Regions from separate parts of the Frigoribacterium sp. UYMn621 genome, predicted to be linked through region 1. Evidence: predicted binding sites of a transcription regulator. Region 1 holds the regulator's gene; the other holds the start of a gene.
What was found. The regulator LexA, encoded in region 1, represses DNA repair genes until DNA is damaged. The targets are predictions, from matches to a motif close to TCGAACANNTGTTCGA.

Region 1 (15,002 bases):
GTCGACCTCGGACGCTGGTCGCTCGAGGGAGGCGAGCCGCTCGTGCGCGCGAAGAACCTGTCTGTGGCGCGCCCGGGTCTCGGCATCAACATCGGTAACCCCCACGTCGTCGTCGCGTTGTCGAGCGACGAGGAGCTCGAGAGCGCCGACCTGACCTTCATCCCCGTGCTCGACCCGGAGGCGACCGAGGGCGCGAACGTCGAATTCGTCGTGCCGATGGACCCGCTGGTGAAAGACGGCGTCGGACGCATCCGCATGCGCGTGCACGAGCGCGGCAGCGGTGAGACCCTCTCCTGTGGCACGGGGGCGGCCGCGGCGGCCCTCGCAACCCGGCACTGGGCCGGGTCGGGTGCTCCGAACCAGTGGCGCGTGGAGGTGCCAGGCGGCACCCTTGGCGTGCGGATGTGGGCGGCGGAAGACGGCGAGCACGTCTCGTTGAGTGGACCCGCCGAGCTCGTCTTCGAGGGTGACCTCACCTACTGAGCCACGCCGAGGCTCCAGAATCAGCGTGGATCGACGGCGCTCGAGGAAATTCCCTGGGTGCTCCCGCTCCCACCCGCCGCGCGGGGGACCTGTCTGCGTTACCTGCGGCGGACCCTCAGCACCCGATAGCCCTTGTTGGTCGCCGCGCGCGAGACGGCGAAGTCCGCGGGAAGCCAGCCTTCGAGCCAGCGGTGCAAGGAATCGGATCCGAGATTGCGCTGCACGACGAGCCAGGCGTCGGATTCCGGGTCGAGCCGTGGCAGCCAGGACTCCAGCATCCCGTGGAGTTCGTTCTTTCCGACTCGGATCGGCGGATTCGAGCGGATGGACATGAAAGTCAGGTCCGCGGGAACATCTTCCGGGGTCACGGCGTTGATGTTGGTGACGCCGATGGCTTCGGCGTTGCGGCGCACGAGGTCAAGGGCGCGGGAGTTCACATCCACAGCCCACACGGTGGCGTGAGGGGACTGCAGGGCGAGAGTGAGGGCGATCGGTCCCCACCCGCAGCCGAGGTCGAGCAGATTTCCCCCGGGAGGCGCCGGGGGGGTGTTGGCAAGGAGCACCTGGGTTCCGGCGTCGATGCGTTCGGGGCTGAATATGCCGTTGGACGTGGTCAGTTCGAAAGTCTGGTCGGCCAGCGGAACGCGGATCTGCCGCAACTTGAGCTCACTCTCGGGCATTTCGGAGAAGTAATGCTCAGAGGCCATGCAGAGAAACCTATCGAAATACGAGGAACTAGGGTTAACCAGATGATTGAACCTGAGACAGACGCACGCGAGGATGACGACGCCGTCAGCCGCGTGCTGGCGAAAGCCGCGAGCAAGTCGGCCGGGTACACACTGTTCGGGTCGGGCAACGCCCAGGCCCTCCAGAGCCGCGGGGTCGAGTCGGATTCCGACGGCGACCAGTTCGACCGCGAAGACCGCCAGGCCCTCCGTCGAGTGGCCGGTCTGTCCACCGAGCTCGAAGACGTCACAGAGGTCGAATACCGGCAACTGCGCATCGAGCGCGTCGTGCTCATCGGCATCTACAGCCAGGGCAACACCGAAGAGGCCGAGAACTCGATGCGCGAGCTCTTCGCGCTTGCCGAGACGGCCGGGGCCACCGTGCTCGACGGGCTCCTCCAGCGGCGGGCGACCCCCGACCCCAGTACCTTCTTCGGCAAGGGAAAGGCGATCGAGCTGCGGGATGTGGTCGCCAGCGTCGGCGCCGACACCGTGATCGTCGACAGCGAGCTCGCCCCCAGCCAGCGCCGAGCGCTCGAGGACGTCGTGAAGGTGAAGGTCATCGACCGCACGGCGGTCATCCTCGACATCTTCAGCCAGCACGCCAAGAGCCGGGAGGGCAAGGCCCAGGTCGAGCTCGCCCAGCTCGAATACCTGCTTCCCCGACTCCGAGGCTGGGGAGAGTCGATGTCGCGCCAGGCCGGAGGCCAGGTAGGCGCCGGCAACGGAATGGGAAGCCGCGGTCCGGGTGAGACGAAGATCGAGCTCGACCGTCGTCGCATCCACACCCGCATGTCCCGGCTGAAGAAGCAGATCCTCGCCTTCAAGCCGGCCCGCGAGGCGAAGCGCGCGAACCGCAATCGCAACTCCGTGCCATCCGTCGCCATTGCCGGCTATACCAACGCCGGAAAGTCTTCACTTCTGAATCGCATCACGCGAGCGGGAGCACTCGTCGAGAACGCCCTGTTCGCCACCCTCGATACCGCCGTGCGCAAGAACGAGACCGAGGAGGGCCAGGCCTACACCCTCACCGACACTGTCGGGTTCGTGCGCAACCTGCCCCACCAGCTGGTCGAAGCGTTCCGCTCCACGTTCGAGGAGATCGCCGATTCGGATGTGATCCTCCATGTCGTCGACGGATCGCACCCGGACCCCGGCAGCCAACTGGCGACCGTGCGGGACGTGATCGGCGAGGTCGAGGCGCGGCATATCCCCGAGATCGTGGTCTTCAACAAGAGCGATCTCATCGACGACAGCCAGCGGCTCGTGCTGCGGGGGCTCGAACCGAAAGCGATCTTCGCCTCCGCTCGCACCGGCGAGGGCATCGAGGAGATTCTCGCCGCTATCGCGCGCACCCTGCCCGCCCCGTCGATCGAACTCGATCTCCTCGTGCCTTACGACCGGGGGGACGTCATTTCGTCGCTTCACGACCACGCCCGCATCGTCTCGACCGAGTACGAAGAGGGTGGAACGCGGATTTCGGTGCTCGTCACCGAGGAGCATGCGGCCGCGCTGCGCCCGTTCGCGACCCCGGTGCCCGCCGTCGTCGTCTGATTGCGTAACACTTCTACCGGCACGAGTTCCGCTTGCTAGTCTGGCGGCACTGAGGTTCGCGAGTGTTGCGAGCCGAGGAGCGACAGCCGAGCCCGGCACCCGCCCACAGGAGCCGATCGGCTCCGCATCCCACCAGAACGGCGATGCAGTGGGCCATGTGGGCCACTGCACAGCCGGCGATATGCACCGAGGACCAAGACCTGTGCCCGCTCCCGACAGCCCCGGCGAGAACATCCCGCCGAGCGCGCGCATCCCGTTCTCGTTCGAGCTGTTTCCGCCCCGTAATGAGGCGGCGGCGCACACTCTCTGGGACACGATCCAGCAATTGGCGGCGGTGGGTCCCGACTTCATATCGGTCACCTACGGGGCCAACGGCTCATCCCGAGAGAGTTCGCTCGAGGTGCTGCGGTACATCAGGGAGCAGACCTCCGTGCATCCGCTCGCCCACCTTACCTGCGTCGGGTCGTCGCACTACGAAGCGAACCGCCTGGTGCGCGAGTTCCTCGATGCCGGCATCACGAGCTTCCTCGCCCTCCGCGGCGATCCCCCGCGCGGTGCGGTCGAGGGAGACCAGTTCCTCGGCGACCTCGGCAGCGCCTCGGAACTCGTGCAGCTCATCCACCGGGTGCAGACGGAGCGGGCGCAGTATGCGACGCTGCCATCGCGGAGCGCTTCCGGCGGCGGCGCGATCCCCTCCACCCGCCAGAAGGTGCGGGTGGCCGTGGCCGCCTTCCCCAACGGGCATCCGCGGTCGAAGCGGTCGAACCAGGACATCGACACCCTGCTCGCCAAGCAGGTCTCCGGCGCGACCGTTGCGATCACGCAGTTGTTCTTCCACGCGGAGGACTACCTCGGCTTCGTCGATGAGGCGCGTGCCGCCGGGGTCACGATCCCGATCCTGCCGGGCGTGATGCCCGCCACGGCACCCACCCGGCTCGAGCGAATTCTCGAACTCACCGGAGAGCGTCGTCCCGAAGAGTTGTCCCGGCGCCTGCACGCCAGCGATTCCGCCGACGAACAGGCCGAGATCGGAATCGAGCACGCCGTCTCGCTCTCGCTCGAGATCCTCGCCGGGGGAGCACCGGGCCTCCACCTCTACACTTTCAACCAGCACCGGGCCGTACTGTCCGTTCTCGACGGAGTCGGTCTCATCGCCGGGCTGACCTCACCAGAATCACCCAACCACAAGGAATCCGTATGACGACCCCCTCATTCCCCACCGGCAGCATCCTGGGCTACCCCCGGATCGGCCGTCGCCGCGAGCTCAAGAAGGCCGTCGAGTCATTCTGGGCCGGCCGCATCACCGCCGATGAGCTCGAGGCGACCGCCGCGACATTGAGGGCCGTCACCCGTGAGCGCCTGGTCTCCCTCGGTCTCGGCAAGTCCGACTCTTCGATCCCCGAGGCCTTCTCCTTCTACGACCAGATGCTGGATGCCGCGGTCGCCGTCGGTGCCGTGCCCACTCGTTTCGCCTCCCTCGTCGCCGCCGACGGCACCGTCGACCTCGCCGGATACTTCACCATCGCCCGTGGCGAGGGCAACAACACCCCCGCCGAGATGACCAAGTGGTTCGACTCGAACTACCACTATCTCGTGCCCGAGATCGGTCCGGAGACCGACTTCCACCTCGCCTCCGACCGGTTGGTTCGCGAGGTTGCAGAGGCCACCACCAGCGGCTTCCGCACCCGCCCGGTCATTGTGGGCCCGGTCACCTTCCTGCTGCTCAGCAAGGCGAGTGAGGATGCTCCGGAGGGCTACCAGCCCCTCGATCGCCTCGACGACCTCCTGCCGGTCTACGCCGAACTGCTCGCAGCTCTGACCGCCGTCGGTGCCGAGTGGGTGCAGCTGGACGAGCCCGCGCTCGTTAGCGAGAGCATCGAGGTTCCCCGCGCCGAGGTGCTGGCCGCCACAAAGCGTGCCTATGACGCCCTCGGTGCCCTTGGTGTGCGCCCGCAGATCTTCGTCGCAGCGCCCTACGGCAGTCTCGACGACGCGCTCCCGGTGCTCGATTCGACCTCGATCGAGGCCATCGGGCTCGACCTCGTGAAAGGCTCCATCCCGGAGGACTTCCACACGCAGAAGACGCTCGTCGGTGGCGTGATCGACGGTCACAACATCTGGCGCGGAGACCTCGCCGCCGCTTTCGGCACCCTCGAGTCTTTGAAGGCGCTCTCGCCCAACGTGGCGGTCACCTCATCCACGAGCCTCTTCCATACCCCGCACGATGTCACGGATGAACCGTTTCTCGACGACCGCCTGAAGAGCTGGCTCGCCTTCGCGGACCAGAAGGTGGCGCAGATCGCGGTCCTCGCGGCGGGCCTCGCGGGCGGGGCATCCGCTATCCAGGGAGACCTCGATGCCGCTTCGGCCGCTCTTGCCGACCGCCGAATCGCCCCCGGAGTCCGCGACGGAGACGTGCGCGGGCGAGCGGCCGCTCTCACGGAGGCCGACTTCGGGCGCGGCGACTACTCCGAGCGCCTTGCCGCGCAGGACGCCGCCCTAAACCTGCCGTTCCTTCCCACGACGACGATCGGATCGTTTCCGCAGACCGGCAACATCCGCAAGGCCCGCGCGGCCAATGCCAAGGGCGAGATCAGCGAGAACGAATACATCGACTTCCTGAAGGCGGAGATCAAGAGCGTCGTCGAACTGCAGGAGCAGATCGGAATCGACGTGATCGTGCACGGCGAGCCCGAGCGCAACGACATGGTGCAGTACTTCGCGGAACACCTCGACGGCTTCGCGGTGACGCAGAACGGCTGGGTGCAGTCCTACGGCAGCCGCTGTACGCGTCCGTCGATCCTGTGGGGGGACGTCGCTCGCGAGGCACCCATCACCGTGGAGTGGTCGTCGTACACGCAGAGTCTCACCGAGAAGCCGGTCAAGGGCATGCTCACCGGCCCGGTCACCATCCTGGCCTGGAGCTTCGTGCGCGACGACCAGCCGCTGGGGGAGACGGCCAATCAGGTGGCCCTCGCGCTCCGCGACGAGATCGAAGACCTCGAAGAGGCAGGCATCGGAATCATCCAGGTGGATGAGCCCGCACTGCGCGAGCTTCTGCCTCTCAAGAAGGCCGATCAGGCCGCCTACCTCGACTGGTCCGTGAGATCCTTCCGCCTGGCGACGGCGGGGGTTCAGGCCAAGACCCAGATCCACACCCACCTCTGCTACTCGGAGTTCGGTGTGGTCATCGACGCCATCAACAACCTGGATGCCGATGTCACGTCCATCGAGGCCGCCCGGTCGAAGATGGAGGTCGTTCCCGACATCCAGCGCAGCGGCTTCGGTCGCGGCATCGGCCCGGGCGTGTACGACATCCACTCCCCGCGCGTGCCCTCGATCGAGGAGGTCACCGAGCTCATCGAGATCGCGCTCGGATCGATCCCCAACCGCCAGGTGTGGGTCAACCCCGACTGCGGTCTGAAGACCCGCGGCTACGACGAGACCGTGGCATCCCTCACCAACGTCGTCGCCGCAACGCGCGCCGTTCGCGAGCGGGTGAGCGCGCAGTAGCGGCGCGGGTTCCTCGGCGACTCGTCTTTTCTTCGCAACCGGGGCCATTGCGGACTCTCCGGGCCGGCACGCTGGCCCGGTCGGTCCGCGATGGCCCCGCTTACGTGATCTGGGAGGGCGCAGGCCGAGGCTAGGGAAAGCGGATGCCGTCCACAACGGAGTCCATCGCCGCGATCCTGCCCTTCGTGCGAGCGCCGCTCGCTCCGGCGGCACCGATGATCGGGAGCATGGTTCCGGATCTGGCTACTTCCTCCCGCTCGGCATCCCGCGAGAGCTACGCCATTCGATCCCGGGGTAGCGCCGGCCGATCTCCCGAGGGGGATCGTCGCGCGTGCGCTCTGGTTCCTGTCCTCCGGGCACCCACCGGAGACTTCGCACCCGAGTGGCTGGGCTCCCGTGTCCTACCCCACGAGGGTTTCCCCGCCCGCGTCCGCTTCGCCGTGTGGCCGTCCCCACCTGCCTCGGGTGGTACCTGCTGCCGAACAGGGAGTGCAGCGCAGTCCGATCGACGCAGTGACGCATGAACACCGAGCGGCACGCTGCTGCACCGGGCCATTGCGGACACTCCGGGCCGGCGTATCGGCCCGCTCGGTCCGTACTGGCCCTGTTGGCGCATCGCCCTCCCACTGGGCGGGGCTGAAGCTCAGACCGACCGCAGCACCGCGACGACCTTGCCGAGCAGCTCGGCGTAGTCACCGAGAATCGGCGCGAACGCACTGTTGCGCGGAAGCAGCCAGGTGTGGCCGTCACGCTGCTGGAAGACCTTGACCGTGGCCTCTTCGTCCAGCATGGCCGCGACGATATCGCCGTTCTCCGCAGACTTCTGCTGGCGCACCACGATCCAGTCACCGTCGCAGATGGCCGCGTCGATCATGGAATCCCCGACGACTTTGAGCATGAAGAGCTCGCCCCTGCCCACGAGCTGGCGCGGGAGAGGGAAGACCTCGTCCACCATCTCCTCTGCGGTGATGGGGATTCCGGCCGCGATGCGACCGACGAGCGGCACCATCGCCGCGTCACCGATCGGCGTCGGGTTGTCGGAGACGACAGCGCCCTCCTCCTGCTGGATGTCGATGAGCACCTCGAGCGCGCGCGGCCGGTTGGGGTCGCGGCGCAGGTAGCCACTGAGCTCGAGTTGGTTGAGCTGGTGGGTGACGCTCGACAACGACGACAGGCCAACCGCATCCCCGATCTCCCGCATGCTCGGCGGATACCCTCTCGACGCGACGGCGCGCTGGATGAAGTCAAGGATCGCAAGCTGCTTATCGCTCAGGCTCTTACGCCGCCGGGTGCCCGGCTTCTCCTGCGCCGGTCCGGCCTCGCGCGGTCCGCGCCCCGCCCCGCGGCTGTCGCCTGAATCCATCTCACTCATGTCACTCCTGCGGTCTGGGCATTCGTCTGTCTGGATACTTCTCTGTCTGGCTGCTCGTCGTAGTGCTGCTCGTCGTAGCGCTGCTCGTCGTATGGGTGCGGATGACCCGCGATTCCGACAATGTCGGTGGTCACTGGTTGTCTCATCTCCAGACAATCGAAACTGTATCCGCGTTTCACCCTCGAAACAAACACCTGTTCGAGTGTGTTGCGACTCGATTTCGGAAAATGTCGAAGACAACGCTTGAATTCCGCACAAATCGAATGTATGTTCGGAACAAAGCTTCGTATCCGGCACTCCCGGCCGAGTGTCGGATACGAAAACCCTGTAAGCGCTCCGCTCCTGCAAGCGCTCCGAGGTAGGCAGAGGAAGGAACGACGATGACCACAGCACTCCTGATCACATCTCCGCTGGCCACATCACGACCGGCCACATCACGACCGGCCACATCACGACCGGCCACGAACGGCACCCCGAAGCAGCGCACCTCGCGACTGCGGATCACGCGGCGCGGGTATGCGCTGCTCACGATCCTGGTCGCCGCACCCCTCGTGATCGCCGCCTTCGGTGTCGCCCTCAACGGTGGCGGTGCCTCAGCGGGTGTGGATGCCTCGTCAGTCACCTTCGAGCACGTCACCGTGCAACCGGGCGAGAGCCTCTGGCAGTTGGCGGGAGAGATCGCCCCGTCATCAGACCCGCGGGACGTGGTGTCCGACATCGTGCAGCTCAACCAGCTGGGCAGCGCCGAGGTGCAGCCTGGCCAGAGCCTCGCCGTACCACTCAAGTACTCGCACTGAAACTGTTCGCACTGAAACAGATCGCACTGAAACAGATCAGGCCGGGCCGCCCACGCGCTGGGCACGATCGCCGGGGCTTCGCACCTCGCTTCCCATCACCTAGCGCCCTCTAGCATTGACACGTGGTTTCCCTAGACGATCTGCCCATCCGTGACGACCTCCGTGGCCTCACGCCCTACGGTGCACCCCAGGAGCAGGTGCGAATCCGACTCAATGTCAATGAGAACACCCATCCGATCCCCGAGGCCGTCGCTACGGACATCGTGACCGCTCTGGCCGCGGCCGTCCTCGGGGTGAACCGCTATCCCGATCGCGAGTTCACGGAACTGCGCGACAGCCTCGCCGGTTACCTCGGATCTGGCCTCACCCGGGACAACATCTGGGCGGCGAACGGCTCCAATGAGGTGCTGCAGCAGATCCTGCAGGCCTTCGGAGGCCCGGGGCGCAGTGTGCTGGGATTCCCACCCACCTACTCGATGCATTCGATCATCGCGTCGGGCACGGGTACTACGTGGATTGCAGGCGAGCGGGATGACGCCTTCGAGATCTCGCCGCAGACGGCAGTCGAGTGGATCGAGAAGACGGCACCGGACATCGTGTTCTTCTGCTCGCCGAACAACCCCACTGGCACACCGCTCTCCCTCGAGACGATCGTGGCGGCCTACGACGCGACCGACGGCATCGTCGTGGTCGACGAGGCCTACGCCGAGTTCGCGCCGACGGGTCTGCCGACCGCCCTCAGCCTGCTCCAGGGTCGCGAGCGACTCGTCGTCTCGCGCACGATGAGTAAGGCATTCGCTTTCGCGGGTGCCCGTCTCGGCTACCTCGCCGCCGATCCCGCGATCACGGACGCACTTCGACTCGTGCGGCTTCCGTACCACCTCTCGGCCCTCACCCAGGCGGCGGCGATCGCCGCCCTCGCTCACAGTGGCGAGATGCTCGCGATGGTGGATGACATCACGGCGCAGCGCGATCGCCTGCTCGAGGAACTGCCCAGGCTCGGCTACCCGGTCTGGCGCAGCTGGGCCAATTTCGTGTTGTTCGGGGGAGTCGAAGACCCCCACGCGGTATTCGAGGCGCTGCTCGAACAGGACATCATCATCCGCGACATCGGCATTCCGAATCACCTGCGGGTGACGGCGGGCACGGCGGCGGAGACCACCGCCTTCCTCCACGCTCTCGCTGCGCTCGACACCGCGGGTAACGGTTCGAACGCGCTCGGTAGGATTGGCTCATGAGTTCCCAGCGCGTCGCGCACCTCCAGCGCGAGACGAGCGAGTCGAGCATCGACCTGTCGCTCGACCTCGACGGCACCGGCGTATCCGACATCCACACCTCGGTGCCCTTCTACGATCACCTGCTCACCGCATTCTCCAAGCACTCGCTCATCGACCTGAGGGTGCGCGCGAGCGGTGACACCGAGATCGACGTGCACCACACCGTCGAGGACATCGGAATCGTGCTCGGCAGGGCGATCAAGGATGCGCTCGGCGACAAGGCGGGAATCACCCGCTACGGCGATGCCCTCGTGCCCCTCGACGAGGCGCTCGTGCAAGCCGTCGTGGATGTCTCGGGGCGACCGTACCTCGTACACACCGGCGAGCCCGCCGGGTTCGAGTTCCACCTCATCGGCGGACACTTCACCGGTTCCATGGTGCGCCACGTCTTCGAGGCGATCTCCTTCAATGCCGGCCTCACCGTGCATATCACGGTGTTGGGCGGCCGCGATCCGCACCACATCGCGGAGGCCGAGTTCAAGGCCTTCGCGCGCGCCCTGCGCACGGCCGTGGAGCCGGATGCCCGGGTCACCGGCATCCCCTCCACCAAGGGCGCGCTCTGACCATGAGCCGCCCCTCCGTCGTCGTGCTCGACTACGGCAGCGGCAACGTGCACTCTGCCGCGAAAGCCCTCGAAGCTGCGGGAGCCGACGTCGACCTCACGGCCGACCGTTCCCGGGTGCTTGCTGCCGACGGGCTCCTCGTGCCCGGGGTCGGCGCGTTCTCTGCGGTCATGGCCGCGCTCGACTCGGTTCACGGCGGAGATCTCGTGGACCTCCGGTTGGCCGGCGGTAAGCCCGTGCTCGGCATCTGTGTGGGAATGCAGGTGCTGTTCGGTCGGGGAGTGGAGCGCGGGGAGGAGACCCAGGGCCTCGACCAGTGGCCAGGGGTCATCACCGAGCTCGATGCCCCGATTCTTCCGCACATGGGGTGGAACACGCTCGAAGCTCCGAGCGACTCCGTGCTCTTCGACGGAATCGCCGATGAGCGCTTCTATTTCGTGCACTCCTACGCCGCGACCGAGTGGACCCTCGACGTGATGCCGCCCTTCCCCGAGCCGAAGCTCACCTGGGCCGAGCATGGCACCCGGTTCCTGGCCGCGGTGGAGAACGGGCCGCTCAGCGCCACCCAGTTCCACCCCGAAAAGTCGGGGGAGCCGGGCATCCGGTTGCTTGCGAATTGGCTCGACAGCCTGTAACACCCCGAACCACTGCACGGTCCCAGCCGTCACAGCCCCCCGTCGTCCCGAAGAGAAAAGATCCGATGAGCGCCCTCGACTCCACCCCCAAACTCGTGCTTCTGCCCGCGATCGACGTCGCCGACGGCCAAGCGGTGCGCCTGACCCAGGGTGAGGCCGGCAGCGAGACGAGTTACGGCGATCCGGTGGATGCCGCGGCGGACTGGACCTCGCAGGGTGCCGAGTGGATCCACCTGGTGGACCTCGACGCCGCCTTCGGGCGGGGCAACAACCACGACGCCATCCGTTCGGTGATCAAGCGGGTCGGTGGGGACGCGCTCATCGAGCTTTCCGGTGGAATCCGGGACGACGCCAGCCTCGAAGCGGCCCTCGACACCGGGGCGAAGCGCATCAACCTCGGCACGGCGGCTCTCGAGAATCCTGACTGGGCCGCGAGGGTGATCGCCAAGTTCGGCGAGCTGATCGCGGTCGGGCTCGACGTGCGCGGCACGACCCTCGCGGCGCGCGGCTGGACGAAGGACGGCGGTGACCTGTTCGAGGTGCTCGACCGACTGGAGTCGGCGGGCTGCGCCCGGTACGTCGTGACGGATGTGACCAAGGACGGCACACTGCAGGGTCCGAACCTCGAGCTGTTGCGCTCGGTCGCCGAGCGCACCGACCGGCCCGTAGTCGCATCCGGCGGCATCTCGAACCTCGACGACATCGCCGCCCTCCGCGCCCTCGTGCCGCTCGGAGTCGAGGGGGCGATCGTGGGCAAGGCGCTCTACGCCAAGGCCTTCACCCTCGCCGAGGCCCTCGCGGTCGCGTCCGACTGAGCATCCGGTGTCCGATTCCGCCGGGATGCCCTGGGAGGGGCGCCGCTTCGAGCATGGCGCCTCCTCGGACGACGACGGCTCGGCGCCCGCCGCGCTCTCACTCGCGCTCGACCAGTTCGCGGCAGGAGAGATCGGATCCGCCGGGGTCGTCGACGCCATTCGTGGCTCGCGCCTGCTGATTCCGCTGGTGGCACAGCTCGGCGAGTCGGGGATCGGGGATCACGGTCACGCGGTCGACAAGAGTGCCGAACTCTCGATCGTGACCGTCGCCGGTCCCGACGGGCGCAACGTGATGCCCGTCTTCAGCTCGGTGGAGGCGATGGGACGCTGGAAGCCGTTGGCGCGCCCCGTGCCGGCCGATGCCGTGCGGGTGGCCCTCGCCGCCGTGGGTGAGGGCACCGAACTCGTGGTGCTCGACCCGACCTCGCCGACCGAGTTCGTGATCCGACGCCCGGCGCTCTGGGCGATAGCGCAGTCCCAGCCCTGGGTCCCGAGCCACCTCGATGCCGGAGTGCTCGACGAGTTCCGCCTCTCGATCGAGGGGGAACCCGCCGTGGTGTCCCTCGGTCTCGAACCCGGGGACCCGGATGCCCGGCTCGCCGGTCCCGAACTCGTGGTGCGCCTCGCCCTGGTGCCCGGTCTCGACCGGGTCGAGCTGGATGCCGTGCTTGCGCGCCTGCAGGCCCGTTGGAGTGCGAGCGAAGCGATCGCCGCCGGGGTCGACTCGCTCGCGGTGCGACTCGGCACGGCAGGGGCATGAGAATGCCGGAACTGGGGCGAGCCCCGCACCGTTTTCGGTGCCCAGCCACTGATAAGCTGTAACCCCGTGGTGAACAAACAAAACGCGGACACAACCAAGCACATTTTCGTCACTGGTGGAGTCGTTTCGAGTCTCGGTAAGGGACTCACGGCAGCCAGTCTCGGAAACCTTCTCACGGCCCGCGGACTCCGCGTCGTCATGCAGAAGCTCGACCCGTATCTCAATGTGGATCCGGGCACCATGAACCCCTTCCAGCACGGAGAGGTCTTCGTGACCGACGACGGGGCCGAGACCGACCTCGACATCGGCCACTACGAGCGCTTCCTCGACATCAATCTCAATCAGGCCGCTAATGTCACCACGGGCCAGATCTACTCCACCGTCATAGCGAAGGAACGCCGCGGCGAATACCTCGGCGATACCGTGCAGGTGATTCCGCATATCACCGACGAGATCAAGCGGCGGATGCGCCTCCAGGCCGAGGTCGCCGAGGACGGGTCCCGTCCGGATGTCATCATCACCGAGGTCGGCGGCACGGTCGGCGACATCGAATCCCAACCCTTCATCGAAGCAGCCCGCCAGGTGCGCCACGAATTGGGCCGGAGCAATGTGTTCTTCGTGCACGTCTCCCTCGTGCCCTATCTCGGTGCCTCGGGGGAGCAGAAGACCAAGCCGACCCAGCATTCCGTCGCGGCCCTGCGCTCCATCGGAATCCAGCCGGATGCCCTGGTGCTGCGCTCCGACCGCCCGGTCTCCGAGTCCAATAAGCGCAAGATCGCGCTCATGTGCGACGTGGACGAGCAGGCCGTTGTCAACGCGATCGACGTGCCCTCGATCTACGACATCCCGACCATGCTCCACGACCAGGGCCTCGACGCCTACATCATCGAGCATTTCGGGCTCGAGGCTTCAGAGGTGGACTGGTCCGGCTGGAAAGACCTGCTGGCCGCGGTGCACCAGCCGAAGCACGAGGTCACGATCGGTCTCGTCGGCAAGTACATCGACCTTCCCGACGCCTATCTCTCCGTGACCGAGGCACTTCGGGCCGGTGGTTTCGCGCAGCAGACGAAGGTGCTCGTGCGCTGGATCCCGTCGGACGAGTGCGAGACGCCGGACGGCGCGGCGCGACTGCTGTCGGATGTCGACGGCATCTGCGTGCCGGGAGGATTCGGCGTCCGCGGCATCGAAGGCAAGCTCGGCGCGCTCACATTCGCCCGAGAGAACGGCATCCCGGTGCTGGGGCTCTGCCTCGGACTCCAGTGCATGGTGATCGAGTACGCGCGCAACGTCGTGGGCCTCACCGGGGCATCCTCGTCGGAGTTCGACCCGGAGACCGAATTCCCGGTGATCGCGACCATGGCCGAGCAGGTGGAGATCATCGCCGGGGGAGACCTCGGCGGCACGATGCGTCTCGGCCTCTACCCCGCCGATCTCACCGAGGGATCGATCGTCGCCGAGGTCTACGGATCCACCCGCGTGGAGGAGCGCCACCGACACCGCTACGAGGTGAACAACGCCTACCGCGCTGAGATCGCCGCGGCGGGACTCGACTTCTCCGGCGTCTCGCCCGACGGCCACCTGGTGGAATTCGTGGAGCTGCCGCGAGACGTGCACCCCTACTACGTCGGCACCCAGGCGCACCCGGAGCTGCGATCGCGACCCGACCGCGCACATCCGCTCTTCCAAGGGCTCGTCGCCGCGGCGCTCGAGCGGCAGGAGGCCACGCGCCTGTTCACCGTGCAGGACGCGTGAGCGTGTCTCAGCCGCTCTCCGACGAGGTCTTCCCCGTCGGCGTGGTGTCGAGCGAGGTGGTGTACGGGGGCATCGTCTGGGACATCCGGCGGGATGTCTTCGAATACGGAGACGCGGGCGCGGGCGCGGCGCAGACAATCAGCCGCGAATACGTGGACCACACCGGCGCAGTCGCGATCCTCGCCCTCGATGACCAGGATCGGGTGCTCCTGATCAAGCAGTATCGGCGGCCCGTCGGCGCCCGCGAGTGGGAGATCCCCGCGGGGCTGCTCGACATCGATGGCGAATCTCCCGTGCTCGGTGCGCAGCGCGAACTCGCCGAGGAAGCGGATGTCGTCGCGAGCGAGTGGCGCCTGTTGAGCGACTTCTACTCCACGCCCGGCGGCAGCAACGAGGCGATCCGCATCTACCTCGCCCGCGGATTGAGCGACGCCCACAGCGTCTTCGAGCGCACCGAGGAGGAATCGGACATCGAGAAGCGTTGGGTACCGCTCGATGAGGTCGTTGACGCCGTTCTGGGCCGAACGATCGGCAACTCGATCCTGTCCATCGCCGTGCTCACCGCCCATGTCTCACGAGCGGCAGGGTGGGCCAGCCTCGGGGCTGCCGACGCACCGTGGCCGCGCCATCCGAAGTTCCGCAGCCGTGACTGACGATTCGCCGTTCGAACGTGCTGTCGACAGGTACCTGCGACATGTCTCGATCGAGCGTGGCCTCTCGTCGAACACCGTGGCCGCCTACCGTCGCGATCTTTCG
Region 2 (15,002 bases), on a different contig from region 1:
CTGACCAGGGGATCGGCGGGTTGTTCCAAGCCATCAGTCGCCTCCCTGCCGGCTGCCCTGCCGGCTGCCTGCGCGCGAAAGTGGGCGAATGCGGTCATCCCGGGCTGGCGTGCCGACCCGGAATGACCGCATTCGCCCGGATCGCGGGGAGGACGGGGAACACGGGGAGCACGGGCGGCACGGGCGGCACGCGCGGCACTCCACGCCCATCAGTCGTACCTCGCTTCGGCCCACCACACGCGACTGTCGAGCACGAGCAACCAGGCCACCCCGGCATCGTCCACGACCTGGAAACGGCTCGCCCGGCGAAAGCTGTCGGCGTCCCACCAGCGCTCGTCGATGATCCAGGGGCCGGCCCAGGCCGCAACGGGATGCAGGGTGCGGCCATCGGTGGAGAACCTGGCAGGAACGCCGGAGAGCACTCCGCGCTCATCCAGGTCGACGGCACTGCCCGCGGAGTCGATCACCATCGCCGGCTGGGGTGCCTCGAACACGGTGCCGGGCGTCGGGGTGGGCAGTTGACCGGGCCAGGGAAGACCGTCGGGCTTCGCCGTCTCGGTGCGGTCCCCCCACGCCACGAGACTCTGGCGGTCGAGCAGGGTGCGTCCGCCCCCGATCGCGGCGGTGAGCACGGCGCCATGCCCGAGCATGCTCTGCACCCGCGAGAGCCCGTGGTGGATCCGTTCGTCATGCCCGGTGCCCCACAGCCCCTCTTCGTGGTTGCCGATGGCGTCGACGCTCTCTGGCACGACCCGCACCCGGATGATCCCGGAGCTCAGACCACTGCCGAATGGGTTTCCGGCGATGGTGCCGCTGCCCTGCAGTTGCCAGCGCACCCGGTCCACCACATCCGCCGCCGTGAAAGAGCGCGGATGCAGCCAGGTGCGCTCCGACAGCTCTCCCGACTCCGAGTCCACCTCGACGCGGATCGAGGTGCAGACGAGCCGTGCCTGCACCAACTTCTCGATGAAGCGATCTGCGGATGCGCGGAAGCCGAAGGTCACCTGGTCGATGCGGTCGAGTGGCGGTTCGAAGCCCACCGCGCTGTCGAGTTCCTCCGGCACGATCCGGGGCACGACGGCACGACTGTCGAGACCGCGGGCGAGCGCATGCACCCGGGTGCCGGTGTCTCCGAAACGCTGCTCGACATCCCGTGGTTCGAGCAGGGCGAACTCACCGAGAGTGCGGATGCCCAGCCGTCGCAGGAGGGTGGCGAGGGCCTCTTCGCCGAGCAGCCCCACTGGCATGCCCGAGAGGAACTCGGCGGATCCTCCCTCCGGCACGATGCGGATGCGTTGCCGCTGAGGGCTGCGCGCCGCATGCTCCGCGGTGAATGGCCCATCGGCGATACCGACCCGTGAACCGTGGATGCCGAGCGCATCGAGCGCATCGAGCAGCCACAGCGCCGCCTCCTCCTCGCCGCCGTAATAGCGGGCGGGTCCGCGGGCCCGTACCGCACAGGTTCCCGGACGCAGCACCTGGGCTCCGGGCATCGTCTCCTCGATCGCCTCGAGCACCGGCTCGAAGGCGCGGATGTCGAGCGCGGGATCGTAGTCGAGCACCCGGAGTTCCGGACAGCGGGCCTGGGCTTCGCGCAGCCGGAGTCCGCGCCGCACCCCCTCACCGCGCGCCGATGCCGAGCAGGCGAAGACCTGGCCGGCGTCGATGAGGGCGAGTAGGGCATCCGCTGCGGTCGGATTGCTGCCGGTGCCTGTGCCGGTGCCCGCGAGGCGCAGCGCAGCAGTGATGGGCCAGTCGGGGCACCACAGCACGATGGTGCGCAGGGGGGCGCCGGGCGGGGAAAGAGTGGTGGTGCGACGCATCAGGCCGTCGCTTCGTGAAGATGAGCCTCGCGAAGATGAGCCTCGTGCCGGTACGCCTCGTGCAGATGAGCCTCGTGCCGGTTGCTCGTCTCCGGCTGGGTGAACCTGTCGACCTCGGAGAACTGCTCGTTGAGATCGGGCAGCCACAGACGCGCACTCCGCGGGCGCCCGGCGCGACTGGAGACCGTGACCGTGGCCTGCCGGGCGCTGAGATGACCGTTGCCCTGGCCGATACCGCTCCAGCGACTGTCGGAGAGGCTCAGCATCGCCTCGCTCTGCGGCCATGGCCCCAGCACGATGAGGGTCGCCCCGCGCTGCCTCAGCCGGGCGCTCAGGCGCGCGACACTCGAGTCGCTCGCTCGCTTGGGCGGCCGGGTGACGACCACCCCGAGCACATCGGCGATCGCCGCGGTGACGCCGAGCCACTGCTCGCCGGGATGCGGCACAAGCACGAGCCGCTCAAGGTCGATGCCGAAATGCTGGGCAGCCTCCACCCCGAACTCGGGGACGCCGATGACACCGCACCACGAACCCGCCGCAGAGGGACCGGCGAGCAGCGCCATGAGCAGCGTCGCGGAATTATCCACCGAGTAGGTCGCGCCCTCTTTGAGCCCCCCGCCGGGCAGCAGACCGGCGATCGCCGGGTGAGTGGGGATCGTGCGAGTATCGAGAGTGGTCGCCTGCATCGAACGGATGCGCGCCTGAAGCTCTTCGACGGTGGCTCGCGTGGGCGAGTCGTCGAGAACTGCTGCTGCGGAGGCCATTCCCTCATATTCGAACATACATTCGAATATGTCAATTGCCACCGACATCCGTACGGCGTGTCGCGGGAACGGGTTGCCGAGCCGAGAGTGCAGCGGCCGCGGACGATCTACGGAGCGAGTACCTCACTGCGCGAAGCCAGGGGAGCGACGGCGACGGAAGCGCCGCGACGGTGTCCGGAGAAGACCCAGAACCGGTACAGGGCGAACCGGAAAGCCGTACCGAGCGCGAGACCGACCACGTTGGTCGCGAGGTTGTCGTCGAGAACCGAGGTGAAGCCCAGCGCGTAGTGCGAGATCCAGAGACAGCCGAGGGCGATTCCCGCGCCGATCAGGCTCACCACGGCGAACTCGACCCCCTCACGCAACACGGCCGCGCGGCTCGTCATTCGACGCTCGGTGCGGAAGGTCCAGTAACGGTTGCCGATCCAGTTGACCACGATAGCGATCGACGTGGAGATCACCTTGGCGATGATCGGGCCACCGTGAACGAGATGAGGCTCGAACACGGTAGTGCGCAGCGCGTTGAACACCACGATGTCGACGACGAGGCCGACACCCCCGACGAGCCCGAAGCTCAGAAGCTGCCGCACGAGCGCTCTGCGAGAGTCACGCGACACGATTGCGCTCCCCGCCCAAAGTCGTGCGAAGCACGCGCACCTCCGCGGCCCGCGAATCGGCCTGCTCGCGAGCGAGTCGCAGAGCGGATGCCGCGGCGACGGCCGACCGGTGGTCGCCTCTCAGCCGCGCGGGGAGGCCCTGGAGACCCCAGAGCGTGACCCGCAGGATGGCTTCCTTCACAATGCCGGAGCTCATCTTCGACTCGCCGTGGACACGCTCCACGAAGGTGATGGGCACTTCGGAGACGCGCAAGCCCGCGCTGTATGCCTTCCAGAGCATGTCGATCTGGAAGCAGTAGCCCTGGCTCAGCACATCCTGGTAGCCGATCTCGCGCAGCGCGTCGGCGGTGAAGGCCCGGAAGCCGCCGGTGATGTCCCGCACCGGGAGCCCGAGGGCGATCCGTGCGTACAGGCTGCCTCCCTGGGAGAGGATGATGCGCTTGAGGGGCCAGTTGACCACGGAGCCGCCGCGTACCCAGCGGGACCCGAGCACGACGTCCGCATCGTCGAGCGCGGAGAGGAGGCGTTCGAGCTGCTCCGGCTGATGGGAGCCGTCGGCATCCATCTCGACCAGGCGCTCGTAGCCGCGCTCGAGACCCCACGCGAACCCGGCCCGGTAGGCGGCGCCGAGTCCTTCCTTGCCGGCCCGGTGCAAGACGTTGATCCGGTCATGACCCGAGGCGAGTGCCGACGCCATCGCGCCGGTCCCGTCGGGGGAATTGTCGTCGACGACGAGCACGTCGACACCGGGAGCACACCGAAGGACGCGCGCGATGATCTCGGCGATGTTCTCCCGCTCGTTGTAGGTCGGCACGACCACGAGGGTGCGGTTCTCTGTCTGGTTCATGGTGTCTCCCGGGTGAGTTCGTAGACGACGGTTCGATGGACGGGTATCTGGCGTGAAATCGAGTAGCCCAGTCGTTCGAGAGCGGCGATGTTGGCCGGGATCGCGGTCGATCCCGGGGTGGAGAGCTCGAGATCCCAGACGGTGGATGTCGTCTGGAGGGACGGGGCGATGGCCGCGATCGGCCACACCGAATCCCAGATGCCGGAGCGCTGCGTGTAGGGGGTGCGCAGCGTGACATCGGAGAGCCCGGTGAAGTACTGCGGGTAGAGGTGGAGGGCGAGTCGCGGTTTGCGGGAGGGTTTCGCCGTCTCATCGAAGACGACGGCATCACCCGCTTTCGCCTGCGATCCGATCACCTGGGCGGCCTGACGCAGGTCGCTTCCGCCGTCTTTGGCGAACTCGGTGCGCTGGAAGACGTCCGTCGGCAGGGCGAGTGCCAGGAGGGCGAGTACCGCAGCGGCACGGATCCAGCCCGCGGCGGCTCCGCGGCTGAAGAGCGCGCACACTCCGAAGGCCACGAGGATCGAGACCGCCGGCGTGCAGAAGGACAGGTAGCGGATCGTGTACATCGGAGCGACGACGGCATTGCCGAAAATGAGGAGCCCCATCGGCAGCACCACCCAGCCGAGCAGGAGGGCGACCGCCCGGTCGCGCGAGCGGATGAGTGCGACGACGGCGACAACGATCAGCGCCCAGCAGGCGAGTGCGAGCCAGGGGTTGCCGAACCACTGGATCACGAACATCCGGGTGAAGGTGACGTAGTTGCGGCGATCGAGGAAGGAGATCTGGCCATGCTCGCCGAGGGCGTAGACGATGACGGGCGCCGCGAGAAGCACCCCCGCCGTGACCGCTGAGAACCAGCGACGGATGACGGCCCGGCCGGGGCGGGCGGCGAGGAGCGCGACCGCGAAGACCACGGCGAGCAGCACGAGGTAGAGGAAGACGTAGATCGAGGCGGCGAAGAGGAGGGCGAAACCGATCCACGGCAATCGGCGGGTGACGCGGCGCTGCAGGAGTGTGACGAAGAGCACCGTCAGCCAGGTGGCGACCGCCGTTCCGATCGCGTAGGACCGGCCTTCCGCGGCCATGTAGCTCACCCGGGGGAGCAGGATCATGACGAGGCCCGCCACCACGGCGACCGACCGGGGGGACGTGGAGCGCGCGAACAGTCGGTGGGCGAGCACCACAGTGCCCGCGACCGCGACACCGGCCGCGATGGTGCTCGGCAGCCGCACCGATAGCTCTGATGCGCCGAAGGCATCGATCCAGAAGTGCAGGAACAGGTAGTACGCGCCGTGAACGGCGTCGACCCGTCCCAGTTCCCGCCAGATCGTGGCCAGTGGTCGCTCCGCCGACATGACGCTTGCCGCTTCGTCTCCCCAGAATGCCGGGATCCAGGAGCCGATGAAGGTGAACAGCCAACCGGCCGCACCGAGAAGCGCAGCGACGGGACCGATGCCCGCGTCCGCACCGAACCAGCGAGACGGCCGCTGGCCCCCGAATCTCGTGCCACTCTGTCGCTCGGAACGGCGAACCGCCTCGGCATGGTCGACCGCATCGATCTCGATCGCTCCGGTATCTGCTGCGCCGGTGCCGATTTCGGTGGTGCTCACGCGCCGTCCCCCTCGGATGATGTGCTCCGGCGGCAACCGGTACGACTTCATCCTCGACAGCGGGACTTGGCGTTCTGTGCAGATCCGCACCCGTCGGCGTGAGAATCCATACAGGTTGGGCTAGTGCGCCCCATTCGTGGCCAGTGCCGGCAGCGATACCGTCACGGTGAAACCGGCGGCATTCGACAGGGTCACCGAGCCATTGGCGGCCTGCACGATGGCCTGCACGATGGCCAGCCCGAGGCCGCTTCCGCCGTTATTGGCCGCGCGGGCGGCATCCGGTCTGCTGAACCGGTCGAAAGCCACGGGCAGGAAGCTCTCCGGCATCCCTGGCCCGGAATCGACGACGGTGAGCAAGAGCTCGCGGTCGGAGTGCCGGAGCGCGATTCGCACCGAACCCCCGTGCGGCTGGGCGGCGATCGCATTGCTGGTGAGGTTGTTGATGATGCGTCCGAAGTTCTCCACCGCGATGAGATAGCTGGAGTCCGTCGGTTCACCGGCGACGTCGAAGTCGATGGTCACGGTGCTGGCCACGGCGACCATCCGGGCACGGTCGACGGCCGCGGCGAGTTCATCGGCCAGCTGCGTCCAACTGCTCCGGATGTCCGGTGCCCGGGCCTCGAGCTGCGACAGCTCGAGAAGTCCTGTTGCGAGCCCGGACAGGCGTGCGACGGAGCGCTGGGCGCTCACGATCTGGGCCTCGAGGGCGTCGGCGTCCCCGTGGGAGAGATGCGCGAGTTCGAGTTGCGCCATGAGGATGGCGAGGGGGGTACGCAACTCGTGGCTGGCATCCGAGACCAGTTGGCGTTCCCGGTCGACGGACTGCCGAACGTCGCTGATGAACAGGTTGAGTGTCGTCGCGAGCTCGGAGAGCTCATCGGTGGCGGAGCCGATCGGCAGGGGCTCGGTCGATCCCTGTGCGACGAGGGCCTCCGCCTGCTTGCGCATGCGGTCGACGGGTCGCAGGGCCGCGCCGGTGAGCAGCCAGGAGGCCACACCGAACCCGATCACGATCACGAGGGCACCGATCATCAGCGCCTGGGTAATGCGGTCGAGGGAGAGGATCGATGAGTCTTCATTGCGGGCGGTGATGATCGTCCAGGTGCCCTGGTTCGTTATCACCGTCGCGTTGTACACCCGATAGGAGTCATCCGCATTGACCACGGTGTTCGTATTGTCGGGGAGTTTGACGATCTCCGCCACCCGGCTTTCGAGGGTCCGTGGCAGGCTCGATTCCACCACGGTGCCGGCGGGATCGATCACGGCAACCAGCTGCCCGGTGCCAGCCCGTTCGAAGCTCGGTGTCCCGTTATCGGTGATGTCTGTGACGTAGGGGGCCGCATCATGACTCAGCAGGGTTGTCGTGGTGGTGCTGAGGATGTGTTCCACCTGTGCGCGGAAGACAACCACCGCGGCGGTGGCAAGCACGATCGCGATCACCAGGGTGCCGATGGTGATACGCCACCTGATGGTGACGTGGCGGAGGATTCTCACTGCCGCGTCCGGGTCACAGGGTCTCGAGCAGGTAGCCGGAGCCGCGCTTGGTGACGATCCGCACCCCGGAAGCGAGGGGTTCGAGTTTGCGGCGCAGGTAGCTCACGTACTGGTCGACGATGTTGGGATCGATGTTCTGGGTCGACCCCCACACCTCTTCGAGGATTCGCGTGCGACTGACCACCGAACCGGCGTCCCCGGCGAGCAGACGGAGGAGTGCGAACTCCTTCGGACTCATCGAGAGCGGATGCCCACCGACACTCACCGCGACCGCGAGCGAATCGATGCGGAGACCACCGACGGTGAGCACGAGCTTGTCGCCGCTGGCATCCCGGCGAAGCAGCGCTCGCACCCGCGCACTCAGCTCGGCGAAGGCGAAGGGCTTGGTGAGGTAGTCGTCGGCTCCCGCGTCGAGGCCGAACACCCGATCCTCCACCGCATCGCGCGCGGTCAGCAGAAGCAACGGCATCGAACTCCCCGACTGGCGGATGCGCCGGCAGATCTCGAATCCAGACATCTGCGGAAGCATTACGTCGATCGCAGCGAGCGAGAACTCCTCGGTGGAGACCGCGATCAGGGCATCCACCCCGTTGTCGACGACGTGGATGTCGTAGCCCTCCGCGGCGAGACCGCGCTCGATGAGCGCGCCCATCTGCGGATCGTCCTCCACCACCAGGATCTTCACCGGTTCTGTCTCCTTCGATCCGCCTGACAAGCGAATGCTGCAATGCTCGCACCTTTTGCCCGCGGGTACCCTCCCGCGCACGCCGGGTCAACCCTCGCGCCCCAAGGCTGGAATTCTGCTGGGCGCCGAGCCCGGGCCGGCGGGAGGTCCGTACCGTTCGGCGCATCACCGATCAGAAGGAGAAAACAATGGCCCAGGTCATCCAAACCATCGACGTGGATGTTCCCGTCACGACCGCCTACAACCAGTGGACCCAGTTCGAAAGCTTCCCGCACTTCCTCAGCTTCGTCGAGTCCATCTCCCAGATCGACGACACCCACAACCACTGGGTCGTGAAGGTCGGAGGAGCGGAGCGCCAGTTCGACGCCGAGATCACGGAGCAACACCCCGACGAGCGGGTGGCCTGGAAGAGCACCGGTGGGGACGTCACGCAGGCCGGCGTGGTCACTTTCCACAAGCTCGACGACAGCACCAGTCGCGTCACCGTGCAGTTGGACTGGGAGCCGGAAGGACTGGTCGAGAAGGCCGGCGCCGTGCTGGGCATCGATGACGCGAGCGTCAAGGGCGACCTCAAGAACTTCAAGAAGTTCATCGAGGAGCAGGGCAGCGAACAGGGCGCCTGGCGCGGCGACGTGAGCAACTGAGCCACGACTGCGAGCTTGCCGGCGCATCTTGATTCTCGGTAGACGTACCGGTAGACCGTAACCATGTCCGAACACTCCGATACCTTCCCCGACCTGCCCCTTGTTCAACTCCCGGGAAGCAACCGCCAGTCGGCCGACGTGATCGCGCCGGCCGCCGTGCCATCGCCAGAGGGCACGGCCATCGAGGTGACAGTGGTGTTGCGGCGGCGCGCCGGGGCGAGTTTCGATCCCTCGGTTCGTCTGGGTCGCAAGGAATTCGAGGCCACGATGGGTGCGGATGCCGCGGACGTCGAGCTCGTCACGACGACTCTCGAGGGCCTCGGCATCCGGGTCATGTCATCGGACATCGCCTCCCGCCGGATTCGGATCTCCGGCTCGGCGATCACCCTCGGGCGCGTATTCGGCACCCATCTCGAATCGGTCACGAGCCGGGCGAGCGATGGCGCCGAGGTGCAACATCGCAACCGCAGCGGGATGCTGATGGTGCCGGCCGCCCTCGACGGCATCGTCACCGCTGTGCTCGGGCTGGACGACCGCCCCCAGGCGCGCGCCGAGTTCCGGGTGGCGCAGGCTCGCGCGGTGGCGGTGAGCTACACGCCCCTCGATCTCGCCGAGATCTACAACTTCCCCCCGCAGTTCGACGGCACGGGCCAGACGATCGCGATCGTCGAACTGGGCGGCGGCTTCGCTCGGGCCGAATTGGACTCCTATTTCGGGAGCCTCGGCATCACCGGGCCGAAGGTGGCAGCGATCGGCGTCGATGGCGCGCGGAACGTTCCGGGGGCCGACGCTGCGGGGGCGGACGGCGAGGTGCTGCTCGACATCGAAGTGGCCGGGGCACTGAGTCCGGGCGCCGATATCGTGGTCTACTTCGCCCCCAACACCGACGCCGGTTTCGTCGACGCGGTGAGCGAGGCCACTCACGCGGCGATCACACCCACCGCGATCAGCATCAGCTGGGGACAGAGCGAAGACGCCTGGACCGCCCAGGCACGGCACGCCCTCGACCAGGCCTTCGTCGACGCCGCCAGCCTGGGCATCACCGTCACCGCGGCGGCGGGGGACAACGGCAGCTCGGACGGGGCTGCGGATGGGCGGAACCATGCCGACTTCCCGGCATCCAGTCCCCACGTCCTCGCCTGCGGCGGCACGAGCCTGCGGGCCTCCTCTGGACGGGTGATCTCGGAGACCGTCTGGAACAACGGTGCGGGCGCCGGAGCGACCGGGGGAGGCGTGAGCGATGTCTTCGCGCTCCCGAGCTGGCAGAAGCGCGCGGGCGTGCCGGCATCATCCCGCGGTACCGCCGGACGTGGGGTGCCGGATGTCGCGGCAGTAGCCGACCCGAGCACCGGGTACGAGGTCCTGGTGGATGGCGAGAAGAAGATCTACGGCGGTACCAGCGCGGTAGCCCCACTCTGGGCGGCGCTGGTGGCGCGCCTCGCCCAGGCCTCCGGGGCGCCATTCGGACTGCTGCATCCGCGACTCTACGAGCTCGCCTCTGTCGCGGCTCACGAAAACGGGTTCCGCGATATCACGGCGGGGAACAACGGTGCTTTCGCCGCCGGACCGGGATGGGATGCCTGCACGGGTCTCGGCGTTCCCGACGGTGGTGCATTGCTGGCCGCGCTGACGCCACCCCGGGTTCCCTCCGCCGCCTAGAGTTGCGAACCGCAGGCTTCCGGCGAGGCTGCTCGTGTTCGTCGTCGCGGTGCGAATGCCGGTCTGATCGCCGTACTGCCGCGGACCATTGCCCGGTGTCACCGGCCATCGCTACCCTCGGCTCATGGCGTTCATCGAGGCGACAGGCCTGACCAAGACCTACACCCCCAAGGGTGCCGGGCCCGTCCACGCACTTGACGGGCTGGATCTCGCCGTTCCCCAGGGCACCGTCACCGCCCTTCTCGGGCCGAACGGTGCGGGCAAGACCACCACGGTGAAGGTCCTCACCACGCTCACCCGTCCCACGGCGGGCAGCGCGCGCATCGACGGCATCGACGTGCTCACCCAGCCAGAGCGCATCCGCCCGATCATCGGGGTCTCCGGCCAGTATGCCGCCGTCGATGAAAACCTCACCGGGTTCGAGAATCTCGATATGGTCGGCCGTCTCTATCACCTCGGCGCGGCCCAGTCCCGCATCCGCGCCCAGGAACTCATCACCCTGTTCGACCTCGAAGAGGCGAAGAATCGTCCGGTGAAGGGCTTCTCCGGAGGCATGCGTCGACGGATCGACCTCGCCGGCGCCCTGGTGACCCGACCGAAGGTGTTGTTCCTCGACGAACCGACGACGGGGCTCGATCCACGAAGCCGCCTGGGCATGTGGGACATCATCAACAGCCTGGTCGGTCAGGGCACGACGGTGCTGCTCACGACCCAATATCTGGAAGAAGCCGACCAGCTGGCAGACAGCATCTCGGTGATCGACGACGGCAAGGTCATCGCGAAAGGTACCTCCGACGAGCTGAAGGCGTCGATCGGGGGTCAACGGGTCGAGATAACCCTGGTCGACCCTGGCGACAGCGAGGCGACCGTTGAGGTGCTGCGTCGCTTCGGCGATTCCGAGCCGGTGACGACGGCGGAGGGTCGCGAACTCTCGGTGAACGCTTCGGACGCGCCCGTTGCGCTCCAGTCGATCCTCGCGGAGCTCGGCAGTCGCGACATCCGACTGTTCGATGCCGGGATGCGGCGTCCGACTCTCGACGACGTCTTCCTGCGGCTCACCGGCCACTCCGCCACTGTCGAGGCGGCGGATGTCGCACCGAGCAGGAAGAAACGCGCCGAGGAGAAACGCGCTGGGAAACGCGCCGCAGAGAGTGAGGACAGCCGATCATGACCACCGCAGAGCGCACCGCCCCGCTGGGCACGAGCACCGGAACGGGCTCGGCAGTCTCCCACTGATTCTCCGACGGCTGGATCACGACCCGCCGCAACCTGATCAAGATCAAGCGCGTGCCCGACATCCTCGTTTTCACGACGCTCCAGCCGATCATGTTCGTGCTGCTCTTCACCTACGTCTACGCGGGCGTGATCAACATTCCCGGCAGCAGCTACAAGGAATTCATCATGGCGGGCATCTTCGCCCAGACCATCGTGTTCGGATCCACCTATTCGGGTTCGGCGATGGCCCAGGATCTGAAAGACGGGATCATCGACCGATTCCGCACGTTGCCGATGAGCCCCTCCGCCGTGCTGATCGGGCGCACGAACGGCGACCTGTTCATCAATGCCGTGTCCCTCGTCGTGATGATGACCACCGGATTCATCGTGGGGTGGCGCATCCGATCCAGCTTCCTCGAGGCACTCGGCGCCGTCGCACTGCTCTTGTTGTTCGCCTACGCGTTCTCATGGGTGATGGCCTTCATCGGAATGAGCGTGCGGAGTCCAGAGGTCATCAACAACGTGTCGTTCCTGATCCTGTTCCCCCTCACCTTCATCTCGAACGCGTTTGTTCCCAGCGATACCCTGCCGCCACCCCTGCGGATTTTCGCGGAGTTCAACCCGGTATCGGCGCTCGTTTCGGCGGTGCGCAACCTCTTCGGCAACACCCCGCCCGGTTCGCCGGTCGCCGACAACTGGGCGCAGCAGAATCCCGAAATAACGGTGTTGATCGGCATAATCGTGCTCTTGGTCGTCTTTGTACCGCTCGCGATCCGTACCTTTGCGAGCGTCAGCAGCCGCTGAGCCGGACTCCGCCTCAGACGCGAAACCGGGAGGCTACTCCCACATTCGCTGGCTAGCGTGGACGGATGACTGTCATCGCGATCACCGGTTCCACCGGGCATGTCGGCGGCCTCCTGGCCCGAGAGCTCGCCGATCTCACCCCCACGCTCGTGGTGCGGGATGCCGCGAAAGCGCCGGCGATCGCCGGATCGCGGGTGGTGGTGACCGACTACGGTGATGCCTCCAACGCGGTGCGCGCTCTCGAGGGCATCGACGTGCTGTTCATGGTCTCCGCCGCAGAGTCGAAGTTCCGGCGCGTACAGCACCGCACCTTCATCGAAGCCGCGGCCGCCGCCGGAGTGCACCACATCGTCTACACCTCGTTCTTCGGCGCCGACCCCCAGGCGGTCTTCACCCTCGGGCGCGACCACGCCGACGCCGAGACGGCGATCCGCAGAAGTGGAATGCAGTTCACGCTGCTGCCGGACAACTTCTATTCCGACCTGCTTCCGTTCTTCGCAGACGACTCCGGAGTGATCCGCGGGCCGGCCGGAGAAGGTCGGGTGTCGGCGGTGGCCCGGGCCGATGTCGCCGACGTCGCCTCCCGAATCCTGCGCGCCCCCGATGACCATGCCGGAGTCACCTACGAGTTGACCGGACCCGAGGCTCTCACTCTCGGGGAGGTCGCCACCCGCGCGGGCGCCGCCATCGGACGAGACCTCAGCTATGCCGCCGAAACGCTGCCGGAGGCCTATGAATCACGCTCTCACTACGGGGCGGAACAGTGGCAGCTCGATGCCTGGGTCAGCACGTACACGGCCATCGCCGACGGCGAGACCGAACGGGTCACGGACCATGTCGAGCGCGTCACCGGACATCCTGCCCGCACCATCGAAGAGGCACTCGCGGGTTAGCGTGGAGGCATGACTCCTTCTCGCCCCACCACCGTCGTCGCCATCACCGGCGGCTATGTCGTGCCCGTCTCATCCGACCCGATCGAGAACGGCACGGTACTCATCGAAGATGGCGTGATCACCGAGGTCGGTGCGCACGTGCGCATTCCTAAAGACGCGGTGATCATCCCCGCCGACGGCACCTGGGTGCTTCCCGGTTTCATCGAGTCGCACGGGCATGTCGGGATCCACGAGGAGGCGAACGGTCCGGCGGGCAACGACACCAACGAGATGACCAATCCCAACATGGCTGCGGCGCGGGCGATCGATGCCATCGACATCGAGGACGAGGGCTTCCGGGATGCCCTCAGCGGCGGCATCACCAGCGTTGTCGTCAAGCCCGGCAGCGGTAACCCGATCGGCGGCCAGACCGTCGCTATGAAGACCTGGGGTGGACGCACGATCGACGAACAGGTGATCAGCGACTCCGTGAGTGTGAAGTCGGCACTGGGCGAGAACCCGAAGCGGGTATACGGCCACAAGGACAAGACGCCGGCCACCCGCATGGGCGTGGCCCTGGTGATCCGCCAGGCCTTCGAGGACGCCAAGTTCTACGCTGCCCAGCGCGCCAACGCCGCCGACAACGGTGAGCCATTCAAGAAGGACCTCTGGCTCGACACGCTCGCCCGCGTACTCGACGGGGAGCTGGCCTGGGACCAGCACACACACCGTCACGACGACATCGCCACCGCCATCCGTCTCGCCGACGAGTTCGGCTACCGGCTCGTGGTCAATCATGGGACCGAGGCCCATAAGATCGCCGACATCCTCGCCGAGCGCGGTATCCCGGTGATCTTCGGCCCGATGTTCACCTCCCGATCGAAGGTGGAGTTGAAGGATCGCGCGATCGCCAACCTCGCGACGATCGCGGCGGCCGGTGTGACCGTGGCGATCACCACGGACCACCCGGTCGTGCCCATCAACTTCCTCGTTCATCAGGCTTCGCTCGCGGTGAAGGAGGGGCTGCCGCGGGATGTCGCGCTCCAGGCACTCACGGTGAATCCGGCCTCGATCCTCGGTCTCGATTCGCGGGTCGGATCGCTGTCAGAGGGGCTGGACGGCGACGTGGTGTTGTGGTCCGGCGATCCTCTCGACATCAATTCCCGGGCCGAGCGTGTGCTCATCGGCGGCGTGACGGTCTACGAGTGGGACGAGACCACCCATCGCGGTATCACCGTCGAGCGCGGCGGCGATCACCGGCCCGCTGCGTAGCCCTGCGCCCCTCGGGGGTTGGCCGCGGCCGTGAGCAGACCGGTGGCCGGATCTCTGCCCACCGACGAGAGCCTGCCGAGGCTCCAGTCACCCGAGACGGTGACTGCGTGCCCGCGCTCACGAAGCTCGTCGATGACGGCCGCGCCCAGGCGCCCCTCGACGACCGCACCCGCCGGCTCCCAGGTGCGCGGCCAGAAGGATTCGGGGAAGGAGGTGGTGTGGAACGCCGGCGCGTCAATCGCCTCCTGCGCCGAATATCCGCCGACGAGGGTGCGCAGGAGGTAGAGCAACTGCCACTGGTCCTGCTGGTCGCCGCCAGGTGTTCCCAGGGCGGCGATCGGATGACCGTCACGGAACAGCATCGTGGGGGTGAGGGTGGTGCGCGGACGACGCCCGGGCACCAGGGCGGAGGGCGCATCCGGGTCGAGCCACATCATCTGCAGGCGGCTACCGAGGCAGAAACCGAGTTCGGGGATGGTGGGGGAGGACTGGAGCCAGCCTCCCGACGGAGTCACCGAGATCATGTTGCCCCAGCGGTCGACGACATCGATATGGCAGGTGTCGCCGGCGGTCACCCCGGCGGGGGAGACCGTCGGTTCGCCGCTTCCGGCGAACCCCGTTGTTTCGACGCTCTCGACGGCACTGCGGAGGGGAGGCAGATACGCCGTCACGCCGGGAACCACTCCGGGGCGG

Region 2: a site for LexA is predicted at 2,598-2,613, ahead of imuA' (DnaE2-dependent mutagenesis accessory factor ImuA'). Genes of this name have one in related genera too.

What each region holds. Positions count from the first base shown of each region.
Region 1 covers NZ_JBEPTM010000004.1:274,401-289,402, forward strand. Annotated here, with positions in the region: gene dapF (diaminopimelate epimerase) at 1-483, shown strand, start outside; gene ABIB54_RS09605 (class I SAM-dependent methyltransferase) at 582-1,190, opposite strand; gene hflX (GTPase HflX) at 1,233-2,762, shown strand; gene ABIB54_RS09615 (methylenetetrahydrofolate reductase) at 2,965-3,963, shown strand; gene metE (5-methyltetrahydropteroyltriglutamate--homocysteine S-methyltransferase) at 3,960-6,275, shown strand; gene lexA (transcriptional repressor LexA) at 6,919-7,638, opposite strand; gene ABIB54_RS09630 (hypothetical protein) at 7,644-7,781, opposite strand; gene ABIB54_RS09635 (LysM peptidoglycan-binding domain-containing protein) at 8,028-8,444, shown strand; gene ABIB54_RS09640 (histidinol-phosphate transaminase) at 8,567-9,682, shown strand; gene hisB (imidazoleglycerol-phosphate dehydratase HisB) at 9,679-10,284, shown strand; gene hisH (imidazole glycerol phosphate synthase subunit HisH) at 10,287-10,919, shown strand; gene priA (bifunctional 1-(5-phosphoribosyl)-5-((5-phosphoribosylamino)methylideneamino)imidazole-4-carboxamide isomerase/phosphoribosylanthranilate isomerase PriA) at 10,985-11,734, shown strand; gene ABIB54_RS09660 (SseB family protein) at 11,760-12,494, shown strand; gene pyrG (CTP synthase) at 12,543-14,246, shown strand; gene ABIB54_RS09670 (NUDIX domain-containing protein) at 14,243-14,899, shown strand; gene xerD (site-specific tyrosine recombinase XerD) at 14,814-15,002, shown strand, end outside.
Region 2 covers NZ_JBEPTM010000005.1:173,397-188,398, forward strand. Annotated here, with positions in the region: gene ABIB54_RS10705 (error-prone DNA polymerase) at 1-34, opposite strand, end outside; gene ABIB54_RS10710 (DNA polymerase Y family protein) at 210-1,823, opposite strand; gene imuA' (DnaE2-dependent mutagenesis accessory factor ImuA') at 1,823-2,587, opposite strand; gene ABIB54_RS10720 (GtrA family protein) at 2,695-3,204, opposite strand; gene ABIB54_RS10725 (polyprenol monophosphomannose synthase) at 3,194-4,051, opposite strand; gene ABIB54_RS10730 (glycosyltransferase family 39 protein) at 4,048-5,664, opposite strand; gene ABIB54_RS10735 (sensor histidine kinase) at 5,785-7,158, opposite strand; gene ABIB54_RS10740 (response regulator transcription factor) at 7,172-7,843, opposite strand; gene ABIB54_RS10745 (SRPBCC family protein) at 8,032-8,487, shown strand; gene ABIB54_RS10750 (S53 family peptidase) at 8,551-10,146, shown strand; gene ABIB54_RS10755 (ATP-binding cassette domain-containing protein) at 10,271-11,317, shown strand; gene ABIB54_RS10760 (ABC transporter permease) at 11,398-12,165, shown strand; gene ABIB54_RS10765 (SDR family oxidoreductase) at 12,231-13,058, shown strand; gene ABIB54_RS10770 (amidohydrolase) at 13,068-14,309, shown strand; gene ABIB54_RS10775 (gamma-glutamyltransferase family protein) at 14,291-15,002, opposite strand, start outside.